3 regions of the Limosilactobacillus urinaemulieris genome follow, and region 1 is predicted to be linked to each of the others. Evidence: predicted binding sites of a transcription regulator. Region 1 holds the regulator's gene; each other region holds the start of a gene.
What was found. Region 1 encodes CtsR, which represses protease genes until heat stress. Its sites were predicted from a motif close to TTGGTCAAAAAAGGTCAAANA; they were not measured.
Positions count from the first base shown of each region.

Region 2: a site for CtsR is predicted at 3,948-3,968, ahead of ftsH (ATP-dependent zinc metalloprotease FtsH). Genes of this name have one in related genera too.
Region 3: a site for CtsR is predicted at 4,309-4,329, ahead of MR181_RS08635 (ATP-dependent Clp protease ATP-binding subunit). Genes of this name have one in related genera too.

Region 1 covers NZ_CAKOBX010000002.1:171,629-178,593, forward strand. The annotation lists gene rpoB (DNA-directed RNA polymerase subunit beta) at 1-1,222, opposite strand, end outside; gene MR181_RS02245 (TetR/AcrR family transcriptional regulator) at 1,447-2,040, opposite strand; gene MR181_RS02250 (ATP-dependent Clp protease ATP-binding subunit) at 2,275-4,752, opposite strand; gene MR181_RS02255 (CtsR family transcriptional regulator) at 4,767-5,234, opposite strand; gene adhP (alcohol dehydrogenase AdhP) at 5,630-6,652, opposite strand; gene MR181_RS02265 (serine hydrolase domain-containing protein) at 6,851-6,965, opposite strand, start outside.
Region 2 covers NZ_CAKOBX010000007.1:112,548-119,512, forward strand. The annotation lists gene mfd (transcription-repair coupling factor) at 1-489, shown strand, start outside; gene MR181_RS06275 (RNA-binding S4 domain-containing protein) at 506-772, shown strand; gene MR181_RS06280 (FtsB family cell division protein) at 889-1,245, shown strand; gene MR181_RS06285 (S1 domain-containing RNA-binding protein) at 1,384-1,887, shown strand; gene tilS (tRNA lysidine(34) synthetase TilS) at 1,868-3,277, shown strand; gene hpt (hypoxanthine phosphoribosyltransferase) at 3,274-3,816, shown strand; gene ftsH (ATP-dependent zinc metalloprotease FtsH) at 4,029-6,194, shown strand; gene hslO (Hsp33 family molecular chaperone HslO) at 6,272-6,965, shown strand, end outside.
Region 3 covers NZ_CAKOBX010000015.1:2,336-9,300, forward strand. The annotation lists gene MR181_RS08610 (glycosyltransferase family 4 protein) at 1-475, opposite strand, end outside; gene MR181_RS08615 (glycosyltransferase family 4 protein) at 479-1,696, opposite strand; gene ptsP (phosphoenolpyruvate--protein phosphotransferase) at 1,852-3,582, opposite strand; gene MR181_RS08625 (phosphocarrier protein HPr) at 3,582-3,848, opposite strand; gene MR181_RS08630 (hypothetical protein) at 3,965-4,150, opposite strand; gene MR181_RS08635 (ATP-dependent Clp protease ATP-binding subunit) at 4,384-6,579, shown strand; gene MR181_RS08640 (MucBP domain-containing protein) at 6,812-6,965, shown strand, end outside.

The DNA of each region.
Region 1 (6,965 bases):
CGGTTGTCCCAATACCTTCTTGCAAGTTGAAGAAGTAGTTCAATGAGGCAAGAATATCAGCTGGTTCAATATGCTTGTATTCCAATGGAATGTGGCCATTACCGATAATTGGTACAACCCGTTCTGGATCTTCGTGGGAGTAAACCAAAACTTTTTGAAGCTTTACTGGTTCAGTAACCACAGCTTCATCAGAAGGAGTGTAGGTAATCATCTTAAAATCATCACGATCTAAGTATGGTTCCAACTTCTTCAATACTTCCTTAGTAACCTTGTCGCCCTTTTGAGCAAGGACTTCACCAGTATCTGGATCGGCAAGGGTTTCAGCTAAGGTTTCACCAAGAAGACGGTACTTCAACATTAACTTCTTGTTAGTCTTGTATCGACCGACCGGAGCCATATCATAACGCTTAGGATCAAAGAACCGTGCGGTTAACAGGTTCCGAGCTGAGTCGGCAGTCTTAGGTTCACCTGGACGAAGACGTTCGTAGATATCTTTGAGTGCTTCTTCAACCCGAGAGTCTTCAGCATTCTTATGAACATCCTTATCCAAAGTTAATGATAAGGTCTCACTGTTGCCGCCAAACATATCAATGATTTCATCATCTGAACCAAAGCCAAGCGCCCGGATTAATTCAGTCATTGGCAGCTTACGAGTCCGGTCAATTCGAACGTAAGAAATGTTCTTAGCATCAGTTTCGTATTCAAGCCAGGCACCACGGTTAGGAATAAAGGTAGCACCATAACTTGGCCGACCGTTCTTGCCAGCTTCTTCACTATAGTAAACACCTGGTGACCGAACTAATTGAGAAACAATAACCCGTTCAGCACCATTAATAATGAAGGTCCCTTGATCTGTCATTAATGGGAATTCACCAAAGAAAACATCTTGAGACTTAATTTCCCCAGTCTCATGGTTAGTAAGACGCAAAGTAACGTGAAGTGGTGCTGAGTAATTTGCATCATGTTCACGTGCTTCATCAACAGTATACTTAGGTTCCAAAAGTTGATAGTCAACGAATTCCAATGATAACTTCCCTTGGAAATCATCAATTGGCATAATATCATCAAACATTTCCCGCAAACCTTTATCCATGAACCAGTTATATGAGTCCGTTTGGATTTCAATCAGGTTTGGCAACTCGAGAACTTCTTTGATTCGGGAGTAGCTACGACGGGTACGGTGCTTACCGTATTTAACTAAATGTCCGGCCAAACTGTTCACCTCTCTAATTTATTCAGTGAGTTCAAATATTACAATTTGGTTACAAATGAACTAAAATCATAATTTTGAGCAAAAAAAATCCAAAAACAGTTAAAAACTGCCTTTGGTTTTATTTACTGAACCTAATGGACAATAGATCATTAAGTTCATATGAGAACTCACAATTACATACTTTTGTAGTATATAAGATAATTTATTAAATGTCAATAGAGTTACTCAACTAATTATTTTGTTTTTGAGAGTCCGCTAATAATGCAGTCCAAAATTAATTGATCACGCTGATCGTCACTAATATTGTGCCCGCCGATTGGTTGGTAAGTACCAAAAATTGGCGAGATACCTGCTAAGAACAATTCAGCAGCCTCTTGCGGCAAAATATCAGGACGCAATTCAACTTCAGGTTGCTTAAAGTACTCAGCAATTGGTTGAAGATAATTCATTGCAAGAATCATGTTCAATTTTTGTTGGGAACTCCTTGAAAGCAAACTAACTGCTTGGTGGTATTGATCGTAAATACTTACTGGGTGATGCTTTTTCAGTGCAACCGCAATTTGCCACAATTGTTCGTTAGGCGTCAGCTTATGTTTTCGCATTACCTTATTGATATCCTTGCGAACCTTACTACTCAAATTAGTCATCACGTCTAGATAGAGGACTTCCTTATCGCTAAAGTGGTGGTAAAGAGCCGGTTGAGTAATCCCAACTTGCTTAGCGATATCACGAGTAGAAGTTTCACCGAAGCCTTTTTGTAAGAAGAGCTTAGTTGCCGTTCTCATAATTGACTGTCGTGTTTTTTCAAGCTGTTCAGCTCTCTTCATACTTTACTATCTCCTAACATATTAATCACATTATAAATATATAATGCCACCAAAGCTCTGATTTGACAAGCTTTTAGGCAAAATTCTCTCCTTTCTAATCAGATATAGATAAAATAATATTGCTATTCTTATTAATTTCAATTGAACAGATGATAACAGAAATGTTTAATAATTTTCCGTAAACAAAAAGACTTCAACGTTTAGAAGACTAAATGTCAAAGCGCATTTTTAATTTTAATTTTTCACCATTCGCTCATGATGATCATTTTTTACTTTCAAGGTAATTTTACCTTGGTGGGCACCAACAACAACGTTATCACCAGTTTTAACATTGCCGCTTAATAACGCAGTGCTTAACGGATCCTCAATTAGATCCTGCAATGCCCGTCGTAATGGCCGAGCACCATATGCCGGATCATAACCCTCAGTCGCAACAACATCAATGGCTGCAGGTGTAACTTTTAGGTTAATTCCTTGTTCGGCAACTCGCGCTCTTAATTGGGCAACCATTAATTTAATAATTTGATGAAGTTCATCCTTTTGTAAGGAGTGGAAAATCACTGTTTCATCAATCCGGTTCAGAAATTCGGGACGGAAATGCAGCTTCAATTGTTGACGAATTGCAGATGCCATTGCCTGATAGTCCTGGCTAACATCACGCGCGCCAAATCCGACCTCTTTTTCATCCTGAAGCTGAGTAGCACCCAAATTAGATGTCATAATAATGATGGTATTACGGAAGTCAACTTTTCGTCCCTTAGCATCAGTCAAGTAACCATCGTCGAGAACCTGAAGCAGTAAATTAAAGACATCAGGGTGTGCTTTTTCCGCTTCATCTAATAGAACAACCGAATACGGGTGTTGCCGAACCTTTTCGGTTAATTGACCACCTTCATCATAGCCAACATAACCTGGAGCAGCACCGATTAAACGACTAGTACTGTACTTTTCCATGTATTCAGACATGTCAATTCGGATCATATTATCTTCAGAGCCAAACATTGCTGCCGCTAAAGCCTTAGCTAATTCCGTTTTTCCTACTCCTGTTGGCCCAAGGAACATAAATGATCCAATTGGCCGTTGCGGATCCTTTAACCCGCTCCTTGCTCGACGGATTGCCTTTGCAACTACTGATACAGCCTCATTTTGACCAATAACCCGATTATGAAGAACCTTTTCGAGGTTAACCAGCCGTTCACTCTCGCTCTTTTTAAGCTGAGTTAACGGAACACCGGTCCATTCAGCGACAATTTTTGCAACATCTTCTCCTGTCGTATGGAGCTTTTGCCGCGCGGATTGTTGTTCAGCCTCTTTCTGTTGCTCGTCAACTTTAGCCTTCAATGTTAACTCCTCTTGCCGGAGATTAGCTGCTTCATCAAAATCCTGGTTCTCAATTGCAGCTTCTTTTTGTTGCCGGAGTTGTGCCAGCTTTGTGGTCAATGATGGTTGATGATTTCCCTTTTCTTCGGCATCGATCCGTACCATTGAGGATGCTTCATCAATTAAATCGATCGCCTTATCTGGTAAATAACGGTCTGTGATGTACCGACTTGATAATTTAACGGCCTGCTTTAATGCAGCGTCATCAATTTTTACATGATGGTGTTCCTCATACTTTGGTCGCAAGCCATTCAGGATCTGCAAAGCAACATTTTCAGTTGGCTCTTCAACCTGAACAGTCGCAAACCGCCGTTCTAGTGCGGCATCAGATTCAATATACTTTTGGTACTCATCAAGAGTCGTGGCCCCAATTGTCTGCAAATCACCGCGAGCAAGCGCAGGCTTTAAAATATTTGAAGCATCGATCGCTCCTTCAGCACCACCAGCACCAATCAAAGTATGTAATTCATCAATGAAGAGGATCACATGACCATCTTTTTGAATCTCATCAATAACCTTCTTCAGCCGATCCTCAAACTCGCCACGATACTTAGTCCCAGCAACTAATGATCCCATATCAAGCATCATCAGTCGTTTCTGTGCTAAGTCTTCAGGAACTTCATTGTTAGCCATTCGCCGAGCTAGTTCCTCAGCAATTGCCGTCTTTCCGACACCGGGTTCCCCAATTAACACTGGATTATTCTTTGTTCGACGACTTAAGATCTGTTCTACCCGCCGCAATTCATTGTCACGACCAATTACGGGATCAAGTTTGCCATCCCTTGCCATCTGGGTCATATCGCGTGCAAGCTTGTCAAGAGTTGGCGTCTCCGATCTTCGTGCACGTTGTCCCGGCTGTCTTCCCAACCGCTGTCGTGCTTGAATATCTGATACACCAAGACGACGTAAGGTTACTTTGCGGATTTGTCGTGGCAATACATCTAAACTCATTAAAATCCTGGAAGAGAGGATCCCCTCATCCGAAATCAACGCAAGCAGTAAATGCTCAGTACCAATTTTCAAAGCGTTCAACTGTTGTGCTTCTTGTCCCGCTAGCGCTAATACTTGACGCGCTTTAGGAGAATATGGAAGGTAATCGGCTGGGCCCATGTCATCCATTGTCCCATAGCCAATCATCCGCTCGATTTCTTCTTGAATATCATCGCTAGTAATGGAGAATTGCTCAAAAATTTTGCTAGCAATTCCCTCCCGTTCAATTGCCAACGCGAGTAATAAGTGTTCAGTACCAACGGCTTGGTGCTTAAAGTACTTTGCTTGTTCATGGGCGAGTGCCAAGACGTGTTTGGCACTTGGTGTAAACATATTATCCATTAACTGCTTTCCTCCTAGCTCTCATACCGTAAACGATTAAGCATTGAAATTAAAATTCTTGCTCTTAACCGAGCTTCAACATTACAATCATTCACATTTAGGGTTTGCTTTGACAAGGCAACTAACATTAAGTCCCCCTCTCGCCTTGTCAGCACTTTTTCATCATAAAGCGTTCGAATAATGTCATAAGCATCACGCTCACTAATTGAATCCCCAATTGCTTGGATTAGTGAGTTTAACACATCAACATTATCAAGTAAATTAACGCGCTCAATTCGAATATAGCCGCCACCACCACGTTTACTTTGCACTAGGTATCCATGCTGAATAGTAAATCGGGTTTTAATTACATAATTAATTTGTGACGGAACAACATCAAAATGATTGGCAATTTCCGAACGACGAATTTCAATTTGAGATGACTCACCAAGGATTTGTTTCAAATACTCCTCAATAATGTCAGAAATACTTTTCTCTTCCATCCCATCACCTCCAAATTTCTTGACTAATCTTGACCAAATTTTACCACAATATTAATTCAGGGACCAGAAAACTATCTCACTAAAAGAATAAGCATCAGCAAATCATTTAAGAAAAAGGCTGTGACATACTTTCCATTGCTGAGATAAAAAGCAAATAACACATAACATATAAAGCCCCCAGAGTTTGGCTTCACCTTACTCTAGGAGCTTATTTATGTTTGATAGTGGGATAGAACTAACTTGCCTAGTTCGTTGTCCCACCTCCGCCGACGCGAAACTAGTCTGTAAGAAAGATGGCTACTGCGCTGTTATATTAACTATCTTTAAAATAGCAAAGAGACTGAGTTAGTTCTCAGCCTCTCTCGCTAAATTTCAAAAAGGGGATATTTTATAGATTAATCTTCTAAGCTGAAGTCAACAACGTTCCGACCAACAACCTTGTTATCCTTTAATTCTTGGATCATGTCATTGATTTCGCTTAACTTCCGAGTCTTAACAATTGGGTGAACCTTGCCTTCAGCACCAAATTGGAAACATTCAGCCAAGTCTTGACGAGTACCAACTAATGAACCAGCAACGATAATCCCGTCAAGAACAGTCTTAGCAATGTTAAGCTTCATGTCACCTTGTGGAAGAGCAACGGCAACCAACTTACCATCTGGACGAAGTGAATCAACGGCTTGGTCAAATGCTGAAGCTGAAACAGCAGTTACAACAGCAGCGTGGACACCGCCAACCTTTTCTTGGATTTGCTTATCAACATCGCCATCGTGACGGTTAATAACAATTTCAGCACCGTTTTCCTTAGCAGCTTCAAGTTTTTCAGGGTTACCATCAACGGCAATAACGTGAGCGCCGAAAACATTGTGGGCAAATTGAATACCCAAGTTACCAAGACCACCAGCACCAACAATAGATACCCATTGACCTGGCTTGATGTCAGCAACCTTCAATGCCTTGTACATAGTAACACCGGCACAAGTTAATGAAGTAGCTTCAACTGGGTCAAGACCTTCTGGAACCTTAACAGCATAATCAGCAGGAACGATACATTGTTGAGCCATTGCACCATCAGCAGTGTAACCAGCATTCAAAACGTTCCGACAAAGTGTTTCACGACCAGTGAGGCAGTATTCACAGTGTCCACAACCCTTGAAGAACCAAGCAATTGATACCCGATCCCCAACCTTTAAGGAAGTAACACCAGGAGCAACTTTAGATACACGACCAACACCTTCGTGACCAATAATCCGTCCTGGCTTCTTACCAAAATCACCAGCAGCAACGTGCAAGTCAGTGTGACAAAGACCACAATATTCCATGTCAACTAGGGCTTCACCAGGTTTAAGATCCCGAAGTTGAACATCCTTAACAGTAACGTAACCATCTACTGGATCGTTAATAACAGCAGCTTTCATAATCTAAAATCTCCTTTGAACTTGTTATCATTTACACAAAATATAATAACAAATTCATTTTGGTTTTTAAAGCGCTTTTGTGAATAAATAAACAGAAAATCAACAGACCAATATCCATTAGTTTCTTATTAATTTACTGAAGCTAGCATCACCTAATCAATACCAATTGTGAGTGTTTTAGCAAATAAATTTTATGCACTATGACTGAATTTGTTCACCATAGTAAATTTCATAAAGGTCTTCAGCAGTTTGGCGAAGAGTTTGATAATCAATATTATTAGTAAATAGCATCAACGTTCGTTTAGTTTTATAA
Region 2 (6,965 bases), on a different contig from region 1:
AAGCAAGTTGACAAGTCAGATGCGGAGATCGAACTGGGTGTCGAAGCTTACCTGCCTGATGATTACATTAACGATCAACAACAGAAGATTGAGTTATATAAGACTATCCGCACCGCAGCCAGTGATGAAGAACTCCTGGATATTCAAGGTGATTTGATCGATCGCTTTGGTGATTATCCAACGGCTGTCGGGAATTTGCTCCTGATTAGTCAGTTGAAACTACACGCGGATTTAGCGATGATTGCAAGCATCAAACGACAACGTGATCAAATCATGATTACTTTTACAGAAAAGGGAAGCCAGAACATTACGGCGCCACAAATTATTAAGGAGCTAGCCCAGACAAAATTTAAGGCAACAATTGGCGAAAATGATCATCAATTAAATGTCCGGCTGGTAATTCAACCGAAAATGACGGTTGATGATTGGCTCCACCAGCTTCTTAAGTTTGTCACAGCGTTGAGCAACCTAAAGAAAAATAAACAATAAGGAAGAAGAGAATCAAATGCGATTAGATAAGTTTCTCAAGGTATCAAGAATTATTAAAAGACGCTCCGTTGCCAAGGAGATTGCTGATCAGGGAAGGATCTTAATTAATAATCGGCCAGCTAAGTCTTCAAGTCAGGTTGTAGCGGGGGATACGTTAACAATTAAGTTTGGTAATAAGACTGAAACAGTTAAAGTTAACCAAATTGTTGAAACAACCAAGAAGAGCGAAGCAGAAAATATGTACAAAATTATTGATGAAACCTATGCGGAGAATTTTGATTAATGCTGATTCTGAACAGTTATTAATAAAATATTTAATAATTTTAAATGTTTATAGACAATTTCCCTAAAAAGCTGTTATACTTAGTCCGTGATAAGCCAAATTAGGGGGCAATTAAAATGAGGAGTCGATCTGACAAAATTTCACAAATTAATACGCCTTATGCGCAGCAAATGACTGTTAATCAGCAGTTAGTTCGTCGTGCACATATTAAGCGCTGTAAACGAATTTTGTTGATCTTCTCGGTTGTTTTTTTGCTTCTTGGTTTTCAAATAATTCAAAGTAAACGGTCTTTAGCAAAGATTGAAGCAAGTATTCGTACTTCAAAGACCCAATTAGCTCGTCAGAGGGATATTGGAAAAGACCTTAAACAAGAGAAAAAGCAGTTACATAATCCCGATTATCTGCAACAAATAATCCGCTCAAAGTATAACTATACGAAGAAGGGCGAGACAGTTTATAATTTAGATAATTAGCAATAAAACAGGAACAGGGTCATGGATAACTTGTTCCTGTTTTTTTCTGAGGTTTTAGCACCTTTTCTGGTTTGAAGTATGGTATACTCAACGTACATTTATCACAATATTGTGGCTTGAGGAGGATCAATTAATTTCATGTCAATTGAAGTTGGAGCAAAGGTTTCGGGTAAGGTTTCAGGAATTACTAATTTTGGGGCCTTTGTTGATTTGGATGATAACCAAACTGGTTTAGTACATATTAGTCAGATTTCAAATAATTACGTAAAAGACATTCATGATGTATTATCAGTTGGTGATACTGTGACTGTTAAGGTCACTAAGGTTGGCGATGATGGCAAAATTGCTTTATCCATGAAGGATGCAGAAGAACACCATCATAACGAAGAACATGGCGAACATCGCGAGCATCGTCATAATAACCTCCATCATGAGCATCATGAACACCGGAATAATGATTTTGAGCATCAAAGTCAGCATGGTTACCACCGTGGATTCAACTCAGGCCATCATCAATCGCGACACCACGAAAATTTTGATGAAATGTTAGCTGGATACTTGAAGGAAAGCGAATCTCGTCTTTCAACACTAAAGCGTCAAACTGACGGTAAGCGTGGCGGTCGTGGCGGTCGTCGAAGCTAAGATGGAACTAAACAACGAATTTAAGCGGCACCTGGAACGGGGTCGCTTTTTTACTAAAAATGATAGAGTAGTCGTGGCGGTTTCAACGGGGGTAGATTCAATGGTCTTGTTAGCATTGCTACAGGAACTTCCCGCAAATATTCGTCCCCAAATAATTGTTGCCCATGTTAATCATCGGCTACGAAAGCAGAGTGAGGAAGAGGAACGATTTATTCGTGATTACTGTAATGCACACCAGCTCAAATTATTCGTTTACCACTGGTCGTTAGCTGATCATCCACAAACTGGGATTGAAGAATCTGCCCGAAAAATGCGTTATCGTTTTTTCGCTCAGGTAATGAAGGAAGAGCAAGCAACGATTTTACTGACGGCGCATCACCAAAATGATCTTGCTGAAACAATGCTAATGAAACTTACTCGCGGTGGTCAATTGCACCAGTTAATCGGGATTGAAGAAAAGCGGCCTTTTGCATCAGGAGTGCTTGAACGGCCTCTCTTAAGCTTTCCTAAACACCGCTTGCGTGAGTATGCGATCAATAATCATTTAAAGTGGTATGAAGATTTAACTAACAACGAACTAACTGTTAGTCGCAACCGTTTTCGTCATCAAGTCATTCCATTATTAGAAAAGGAAAATTCCAATTTCTTAGCTTCTTTAAGCAGTTACCATGAACAGATCGAGTTAGCGGTTGAACTTGAAAACCAGTTTGCTCAAGAACAATTAGCAAAACTTAGTAACAAGGATGGCCATCTGGATATAAAAGAACTATCTCAGTTATCTCTAGCTAAGGAGCGGCTGGTTTTAGTACGGTGGTTAGAGAAAACCGGTGTCTTAGGATTGAAACGGGGCTTTATTGAACAGTTACTTGCAGACATTAATAATCGTCATTTACCCCAGTTTGAACGTCAAGTCACCCCTGATTTGGTACTATTTAAGAACTATTCCGAACTATTTATAAAAAATGTTAATCAATCGCTACAAAAAACTCAAACTTCCATAAATTCTGTGGTAAAATTGGGCCGTTGGTATTCAATTGAAAACGATTATCAAATTGCGATCGCTAAGGATCGGGCCTTCTTTAATCAGGAAGAATACTGTCAAGAAATGTGGTTAGCACCTGAGCAGTTCCCATTAACGATTCGGCGGTGGCGAGAACGAGATCGGCTGCCATTAAAGGATGGCGGCCACCAAAAAGTTAGTCGGGTTTTAATTGATCAGAAAGTGCCGTTATCAAGACGTAATCAGCAGCTAGTAATTGTTGACGCTCAAGATAATGTTGTTTGGGTTGTTGGGCGTAAATGGGGATGGTTTACTCGTCCCCGCGACTACACTACCCGGTGGCAACAATTATTTATTGGCAGGCACGATTTGAAGAGGAGAAAAGAATGAATAACGATATTGAACGAGTTTTATACAGTAAGGAAGAAATTAATCGACGAATGGATGAACTGGCTGATCAACTGACTGCTGAATATAAGGATCAGCGCCCGTTGATTATTTCTGTAATGACTGGGGCCGTTTTATTTACTGTTGATATGATCAAGCGAATGGACATAATGGCTAAGCTTGATTTTATTGATGTTTCTAGTTACTACGGCGGAACTTCTTCCACCGGGAAAGTAAAACTGGTTCAGGATTTGAAGTCAGATGTCCGTGATCGTTCAATTCTTATTATGGAAGATATTGTTGATACTGGTCATACTCTAAAGTACCTAATTGATCTCTTAAAAGAACGCGGTGCAAAGAGTGTTAAGGTATGTACTTTGTTAGATAAGCCTGAGGGACGGCAAGTTGAAGTGAAGGCCGATTATGTTGGCTTTAATGTCCCTAATGAATTTCTAGTTGGTTATGGCTTGGATTACCAAGGATACTACAGGAATCTTCCGTATGTTGGAATTTTAAAGCCGGCTGTTTATGAAAAGAATTAATAAGGTGATGGCGAGGGAAATTTTCCTCGTCTTTTTGTTTGAGATTAGTTACTGTCAAATCAGTGGAAAAGTTAATTTAAAAAATGTAAAATTGACCAATGATGGGTGGTGATTATCAGCGCGATAATTGGCTGGTCAATATTTGTCAATTATGCTATGATAGTCACTACAATTGTAACCACACTATTGTTGCTGGTAGATAGGAGGTTGTTATGAATAACAATCGGAGAAACAATAATTTTACTCATAACGTTCTCTTCTACGCAGTGATTTTCTTATGTATTATGGGAATTGCTTACTTTTTCTTTGGTGGAAGCCAAAACAATGGACAAAGTAAGACTGTCTCACAAACAGAGTTTATCTCTGAATTGAAGAGTAACAAGGTTAAGAGTTTCCAGCTACAGCCAAATGGCGGAGTTTACAAGATTACTGGTACTTATCGTAAGCCACAATCTGTTGATAATAATTCTGCTAATAGTTTTGGTTTTGCCACGCAACGAAACAGTAAAGTTAACCACTTCCAAAGTTCGGTATTACAAAGTGACGTAACTGTTAGTCAACTGCAAAAGTATGCTAATCGGGATAACGTTAAGATCAGTACACGGGCAGAGGAATCTAACAGTGTTTGGATGAACTTGCTGTTGACTGTCCTACCACTAATCATCATGATATTCTTCTTCTACATGATGATGGGTCAAGCTGGCCAAGGTGGCGGTGGTCGTGGAGTAATGAGCTTTGGTAAGACAAAAGCAAAGCCTGCTGATGCCAAGAAAAACAAGGTTCGGTTCTCTGACGTTGCTGGTGAAGAAGAAGAAAAGCAAGAATTGGTTGAAGTTGTTGAATTCTTAAAGAATCCAAAGAAGTTCACTCGTTTGGGTGCTAAGATCCCATCTGGTGTTCTGCTTGAGGGTCCTCCAGGTACTGGTAAGACCTTGCTTGCAAAGGCGGTCGCTGGTGAATCTGGAGTTCCATTCTTCTCAATTTCTGGTTCTGACTTCGTTGAAATGTTTGTCGGTGTTGGTGCTAGCCGGGTTCGGGACTTATTCGAACAGGCTAAAAAAGCAGCCCCTGCAATCATTTTCATTGATGAAATTGATGCCGTTGGTCGACGGCGTGGTGCCGGAATGGGTGGTGGCCATGATGAACGTGAACAAACCCTGAACCAATTATTGGTTGAAATGGATGGGTTCCAAGGTGACGAAGGAGTCATCGTAATGGCTGCTACTAACCGTTCTGATGTCTTGGATCCTGCTTTGCTTCGTCCAGGTCGGTTTGACCGGAAGATTCTAGTTGGCCGTCCAGATGTTAAGGGACGTGAAGCTATTCTCCGTGTTCATGCTAAAAATAAGCCACTGGCAGCTGATGTTGATCTGAAGGAAATTGCTAAGCAAACGCCTGGCTTTGTCGGTGCTGACTTGGCTAACTTGCTAAATGAAGCTGCGCTATTAGCTGCTCGCCGAAACAAGACGCAAATTGATGCTGCTGATCTAGATGAAGCTGAAGACCGGGTAATTGCTGGTCCAGCTAAGCATGATCGGGTTGAATCAAAGCAAGAACGACGGACTGTTGCTTACCACGAAGCAGGGCACACAATTGTTGGGCTTGTCTTGAATGACGCTCGAGTCGTCCATAAGGTAACAATTGTTCCTCGTGGTCGTGCTGGTGGCTACGCTATTATGCTGCCACGTGAAGATCAAATGTTAATGTCTAAGAAGAACGCTGAAGAACAGATCGCCGGATTAATGGGTGGTCGTGCAGCTGAAGAATTAATCTTCAAGTCTCAATCTTCAGGTGCTTCTAATGACTTTGAACAAGCAACTCAAATCGCACGGGCAATGGTTACCCAATACGGGATGAGTGATAAGATTGGTCCTGTTGAATTACAAAGTTCTGGTCAAGTATTTACGGGTCAGGGCTACGACCAGTCGCCATACTCTGAAAAGACTGCTGCCTTAGTTGACGAGGAAGTTCGCCGGATTCTTCGTGAAGGACATGAACAAGCTCTTCACATCATTGAGACCCACCGTGAACAACATAAGCTGATTGCTGAAGCATTATTGAAGTACGAAACACTTGATGAAAAGCAAATTCTTAGTCTTTATAAGACGGGAAAATTGCCTGATAAGGATATTGCTGCGGCTGATGAAGAAGCCCGTGCACAAACCTTTGAAGAGTCGAAGCGTGCTTTGGAAAGATTAGAAGATGAGAAGCACAGTAATGCAACTGAACAACTAAAAGCAAGTAGTTCAGCTACAGATGGAGAAGCTCCACAAGCTGCTGATACTCCAAACAGTGAAGCAGCTGATGCACCAACATCTGCTAGTGATGCAGACTCAGATTCCGATCATTCTGATGCTTCGGATGAGCAAGATAAATAATTAGATTGAGAAACAGGGGGAATAAGCCGGCAGGACGGTCATGTTCTTCCTGTTTTTTACGTGAAAGGATGGTAAAAATGAAATCGACAGATTATTTAGTAAAAAGTATTAGCAAGGATGGTAAGTTTCGTGCCTATGCGGTTAATGCCAGTCAATTAGTTGAAAAGGCCCATGAAATCCATGATACGTGGAGTGCTTCTTCAGCTGCTCTAGGTCGAACATTAATCGGGACCCTCCTGTTAGCAACTGCCAGTCTACAAGGAGAAGCAGGAATGACCGTTAAAATTCAGGGTGATGGTCCGGTTGGGTTTATTGTTACTGACGGAACGGCTCAAGGGACAGTTAAGGGCTACATGGGGAATAACCATGTTAGTTTACCGGCCAATGAAAAGGGAAAAATTGACGTTTCTGGAGCGATTGGAAAGCACGGTACATTATCTGTTACTAAAATGGCACCTGGCGATAAGACTCCATATACTGGACAGGTTAATTTGGTTTCTGGTGAACTCGGTGATGACTTTACCTATTACCTTGCCCAATCTGAACAAATTCCATCAGCAGTCGGTCTTTCTGTTTTTGTTAATCCTGATGAGTCGATTGAAGTCGCTGGTGGTTTTATGATTCAAGTGCTCCCTGGGGCAAGTGATGAAGAAATTAGTAAACTTGAGAAGAAATTGAAGGAGTTACCATTAGTATCAGAAATGCTTCGGGATGGTGATACTCCTGAGGATATCCTGAAACGAATCTTTGGTGATCAATTGAGGATTTTAG
Region 3 (6,965 bases), on a different contig from region 1:
GATACTTTTTCCGATATTCTTGACGAGTTGACTTGTCAACCGGGAAAAAGTTATCTGAATCAACAAAGTTAGGAATATAAGTTACGTGATCACGAGGAATTCCGTAAGCTACCAGCTTATCAATAAAGGACGGATTAACGACAACTAAATGATCCATCCGCTTATAAAAAGCAATTACGTACCGATAAAAGATTCCCCGAAATGGTTGTGGAATTTGCAGACTTCCCTCTAAAGTTTCGGGAAGAAAGTGAACGTAGCCGATTTTCCGTCCCCGCTTTTTAGAAAACGTTGAGAAATAAAAGGGCAGATCAATCGTGTGATAATGACTGATCTGGCTTTTTCGATATTTATTAATCGCGATGTCAAACTGATCGGCAAAGCGAGTTCTTAAAAGATGAATTAATTCTAAGTAAGCACTGCCGACCCCTTGTCCGGCAACCTTATCGGCAGACGAAAACATGGTAATTTTTAACATTGCTTAACTCCTCGATCGATGAAAAAGATTCCGAAACGTACCCCTTGATTGACCAGATTGCTTCTCAGCCATTGTCTCTTGGCAATCACGATAAAATTTAAGGATTCGCTGAGCAAATACTTCAGCAGAAATCTCGTGTAATTTTGCATCACGTTTATCTTGCTCTTCGGGTGTCCGCGGATTATTAAGGTAACGAAGAACACCGTTAACAAGATCAATCCGTTTTTGAAAGCTAACGCCAATGGCTGGATCATCAATTAACTCATCGGTATAATCACTCCGCATTACCACGATCGGTAAATCAGACGCCAATGCTTCATCATATGTCAATCCCTGTGACTCAGAATCAGATGCCGAAACAAAAACATTTGCCATTTGATAGTAGTGATGAACATCATCATTATCAACCTGACCTGTAAATTGAATATGCTCGGTCAAATGGAGGTGGCGAACTTGCCGTTCTAATGTTTCTCTTGCGGGGCCATCCCCAACTATCAGTAATTGAGCATCGGGCTTTTTAGCTAAAATATCCGGCATTGCTTCAATTAAAGTATGAATATTCTTTTCAAACGCAAGTCGACTTAGCGATAACAGGACTGGTGTATCAGGCTTGTACCCCCACTTAGCACGGAGAGCATTCTTTTCCTCAATAGAATCCCGCTGACCATATACCCGTAAGTTAACCCCAGTTGGAATAATCCGAATCGGAGCATCAACATTATAAGCACGCATTGTTTCTAGTACCCGCTCACTTGGTGCTACCACTCCAGAAATGTTATGAAGATAGATATGAGCTAATCTCCCAACATCCTTGGGCTTCAGAATATGGCCATTAGCAATGTAATGAAGATAGTCCTGATACATTGTATGGTAAGTGTGCAAGCACGGGATGTTTAAATGACGAGCAACAACTTTCCCCATTACGCCTAATGAAAATTCAGTCTGGTTATGAACAATATCCAGTTGAAGTTTCTCCGCAATCTTGATTGCACGAAAAGCACCCCGAATCGCAATTCGTCTGTCCGTAAATGACACAAAGGGAATACTTGGGAAACGATAAATACCATTTTCTTCGTCATCGTCCTTTGCTTTTGGATCCGTTGTGGTAAATATATATACTTGATGCCCCTGAGCAATTAGTTCATCACGAAGCGTCTTAATCGACGTCGCAACCCCGCTTACTTGGGGAAAATATGTATCTGTAAAAAGACCTATCTTCAAGCTAATTGCTCCTTTTTCTCTAGTCTCAATCTAAATAATTGCAAGATTATTATACAAAAGCATTTACTAATCCGCAAAAAGGTATCTCGACAATTGTAGACTGTTCAGCCAATAACAACAAGTCTTTTCTATAAACGTTAAGATCATTTAAGGATTTATTCGATAACTTCGGGAACTGTTTGCCGAACTAACTGTTCAACTTCAGAAGCGGTAATTGCATTAAGCGCTTTATGAACCAGTGGCTGTAATTGACGGGTATTAAGTTGATTAATTAGGGAACGAATATGCAAAATGCTGCTGCTATTCATCGAAAACTCGTCTAAGCCCATTGCCATTAATAACGGGGTCGCTAGCGGATTACTTGCCATTTCACCACACATGCTTACCCATTTACCTTCTGCATGAGCGGCATCAATCACGCGCTTAACTAAGCGAAGGATCGCCGGATGTAATTCTTGATAAAGGTAGGCAACACGAGGATTGCCCCGATCAGCCGCAAATAAGTATTGGATTAGATCATTGCTGCCAATACTAAAGAAATCCACCTCGCGAGCAAAAGCATCCGCCATCAACGCACTTGAAGGAATTTCCAGCATCATTCCAACTTCAATATTATCCGCTACTTGAACACCTTCATCTAATAGCCGTTGTCGCTCTTCATCCAAGATTTTTCGTGCTTGCCAAAATTCCTCAACAGTTGCGATCATTGGAAACATAATTGCAAGCCGTCCATATACAGATGAACGGAGAAGTGCCCGCAACTGTGGACGAAGAATTTCAGGTTTGGCTAAACCGATCCGAATTGCCCGAAAGCCAAGAAAAGGATTATTTTCTTGAGGCAGTTTTAACATCCCCAGATTTTTATCGCCACCAATATCAAGTGTCCGAACCACTACTCGTCGTCCTGGCATCTCAGTTAAGAATTGTTTATAAGCCTGTGCCTGCTCTTTTTCACCGGGAAATTGATCACCACTTGCATATAAGAATTCACTCCGAACAAGACCAATTCCTTCAGCCCCGGTTTGCCGAGCATCGAAGACATCAATTGGTGTTCCAACATTAGCTACAACCTTAAAGTGACGTCCATCAGTACTAACAGTCTGTTCATCCTTTAAGGTCCCCCACTCTTGTTGTTCACGATCAAATTGGGCAGCCAATCGCTGGTAATGATCTACCTCCTCTTCTGATGGATTGACAATAACCTTGCCATGAATCCCATCAACGATTAGTAAATCACCATTTTTTATTATATCGGTGGCACTTTCAGTCCCAACAACCGCTGGTAATGACAGTGTTTTGCTCATAATTGTAAAATGAGAAGTTCGACCACCGTCATCAGTAATTAACCCCGCAACAAAGCGCCGATCAAATTGAGCAGTATCAGTTGGGGTAATATTTTGTGCCACAAAGATTGCCCGGTGACTTAACAGAGTTGGATTAGGAAGCTTAACCCCCATTAAATGACTAAGCATTCTTTTAGTAACGTCTTTAAGTGCCGTTGCTCTTGATGAAAGATAGTCATTATCATTCATTTTTTCAAGGACCTTCAGTTGTTCATCCTCGGTTTCTTTAATTGCCCATTCTGCAGTGAAATGCTTACGCTTAACTTTTTCAATAATTTCAGCATGAAGGGACCGATCGTTCAAAATTGCCAGCTGATCATCAACAACCGCAGCTGCTCTTTTACCAAGTGACTTATGAGCATGCTTACGGATTGTTTGAACTTCATTCAGCGTTAAAGCAAAAGAATCATGAAGCCGCTTGACCTCATGATTCTCATTTGCTGAATATTGTTGGTTAACAGATAAATCTGGTCCCACTAACAGGTAGGCAGGAGCAATTGCAATTCCACTACTCGCTGCCAAGCCATTTAAAAGTGTGGACATTAGTCTGTTAAGCCTTCCTTCTTCATTGTTTCAGCAACGGCATCCAAAGCTTCCTTTTCGTCGTCACCCTTAGCAGTAATGGTAACTGAAGCATTTTGACCAACACCGAGTGACATAACACCCATGATGGACTTCAAGTTAACACTCTTACCTTCGTATGAAAGGGTAACATCAGAGTTATACTTAGAAGCTGCTTGAACCAGGATAGTTGCTGGACGAGCGTGAATACCTGTCTCAGATGTAATTGTAAAATCACGTTTTTCCATAATTAATCATTCTCCTTCGAGCATATTAGCAAATTGTCAGTGGCCAAGCCCTGATAATTTCATTGCTTTTATTTTAGCAATTGTAAACTTCAATTACAAGTTCTCTCAACGATTGGTTATCGCTTTTTTAATCGATATGTAAGCGTTCCCCCACGATGGGCTTCTGCTTCAATTTGTGTCCGGTATTGGTAACCATGAAAAATCGGCTGAAACGCTTGAAATTCCTCTGGAGTAATATCAAAATGACTAGTCTTTCCCGAATGCAAGTCATCAAGTTCTTGTTGATAATCTCTTTCTGTCATTTAACCACCTCATTAAAGGATCCCTGACTTTTTCATCACCCTTATTTTAGCATTCATCAATCAAGAGTGCTAAAATTTAATAGAAAGTTTGACTAATTTTTTCTTAAACTGATTCATTTAACTTGCAGTCAAACAAAAAGTAAGTATAATTAACACCAATGGTCAGGAAAGGTCAAAGATAATAATTTCCTTTTCGATGGTCGGATCTATTTTATTAAGGGGGTATTTTTACGGTGCTTTGTCAAAATTGTCATCAGAATCCTGCAACGATCCATTTACAAATGAACCTTAATGGCCAACGAGTTCAACTCGATTTATGTCAAAATTGCTACCAAAAATTACAAAATATGCAAACAAATATGATGAATGGAGGTAACGGAATGAATAATTTCGGTTTTGGAAGCCTCGAAGACTTCATGAATGCCATGAATAATATGCAAAGCCAACAAGCCGCTGGCAACGGTGCTGCTTTTAGCGGTCAAAACCAACGACAAGGCGGTAACGGCGGTCGTGGTAAGGGAATTCTCGGTCAGTACGGTATTAACTTAACTGATCTTGCTCGCCAAGGAAAAATTGATCCAGTTATTGGTCGTGATAATGAAATCAAGCGGGTTATTGAAATCCTTAATCGACGAACTAAGAACAACCCGGTCTTAATCGGTGAAGCCGGTGTTGGGAAGACTGCTGTCGTTGAAGGTTTAGCTACCGCAATTGTTTCCGGTGAAGTACCAGAAAAACTTGCTAACAAGGAAATTATCCGACTCGATGTTGTTTCCCTTGTTCAAGGAACCGGTATCCGGGGACAATTTGAAAAGCGAATGCAACAATTAATGGCAGAAGTCCGGAAGAACAAGAACATTATTCTCTTCATTGATGAAATTCACGAAATCATGGGTGCCGGAAATGCTGAAGGCGGCATGGATGCCGGAAATGTTCTAAAGCCTGCCCTTGCGCGTGGTGACTTCCAACTTCTTGGCGCAACTACTCTTAATGAATACCGGAAGATTGAAAAAGATGCCGCCCTTGCACGGCGTTTCCAACCAGTTGAAGTTAACGAACCTTCAGTTGAAGAAACAATTCGGATCCTTAACGGAATTAAAGGGCGGTATCAAGATTATCACCATGTTAAGTACACCGACGATGCAATCATTGCGGCCGCTAAACTTTCTGACCGCTACATCCAGGAACGGTTCCTTCCCGACAAGGCAATTGACCTGATGGATGAAGCTGGTTCACGGAAGAATCTAACATTGAAGAATGTTGATCCAAATGCAATTGAAAATGAAATTCACACTGCTGAAGCTCACAAGCAACAAGCAGCAGATAATCAAGACTACGAAAAGGCCGCCTTTTATCGTGATCAGGTAAGCAAGCTTGAAAAGGCTAAAAAAGAAGCAGAAGAAAATCATTCTGAAGAGTCCGCAACGGTAACCGTTAAGGATATGCAGGATATTGTTGAAGAAAAAACTAATATTCCTGTCGGTGATCTGCAGAAGCAAGAAGAAAACCAACTTCGGGATCTTGATAAGAAGCTTGACGAACATGTCATTGGTCAAACTGAAGCGGTTGATAAGATTGCTCGGGCAATTCGCCGAAACCGGATTGGTTTAAACAAGTCTGGTCGTCCAATTGGTAGTTTCCTCTTTGTTGGTCCTACTGGTGTTGGGAAGACTGAAACAGCTAAGCAACTTGCTCTCCAGCTTTTTGGTTCTAAAGATTCAATGATCCGTTTTGACATGTCAGAATACATGGACAAGACATCTACCTCAAAGCTTATCGGAGCGGCTCCAGGTTATGTGGGCTATGAAGAAGCTGGTCAATTAACTGAACAAGTTCGTCGTCACCCTTACAGCTTAATCTTGCTTGACGAAGTGGAAAAAGCTCACCCTGACGTTATGCACATGTTCTTACAAATTCTTGACGATGGTCGATTAACTGATTCACAAGGTCGAACCGTTAGTTTCAAGGACACGATTATTATTATGACTTCTAACGCTGGAACTGGCGATGCTCAAGCTAGCGTTGGTTTTGGTGCTGAGTCAACCGGAAGTACTCACTCAATCATTGATAAACTGACCAACTACTTTAAGCCAGAATTCTTGAACCGGTTTGATGACATCGTTCAGTTCAATGCCCTCAGCAAGGATAACTTAATGAAGATTGTTAACCTGATGATCAGTGATGTTAACAAGATGTTAGCTGACCGTGACTTATCAATCACCGTTCCTGAAGATGTTGATGAGAAGTTAGTTGATCTAGGATTTGATCCAAAGATGGGGGCTCGTCCTCTTCGTCGGGTAATTCAAGAACAAATCGAAGATCGGATCGCTGACTATGTTCTTGATCACAATGACGCGCACGAACTTGCCGCACAATTGGATAAAGACGGTAACATTACCGTTGTCGCTACACCAAATGCAGATAAATAACATTTAAATTATTGATGAAAAGAGGCAGGAAAAATTTTACTTTTCCCTGCCTTTAATATTTACTAGTAGTCTCCGAACTTCCAAAGTCTAATCGTGGAAATCCAAACAGGCTCTTGAATGGGTTAATTTCCAGTTTCTTTCTATCTTTACAGTTTGTTAACTTGTTCATCACAGAGGTTTCACCTTATCAATGCTATAATAAAGAGTAAATATAGTTGACGGGGTGAAAAGGATGGAAGATAAGTTCAAAACAGGAAACCCAATTTGGGTCTACTACACAAATATTGATACTGGAGAAAATCTGGTGGTCCCCCAACTTTTACGGGGATTTCTCGGAGAAAAATATTCTGTCGAAAAGAAGCAATTCGATGGTTACCAATTTATCA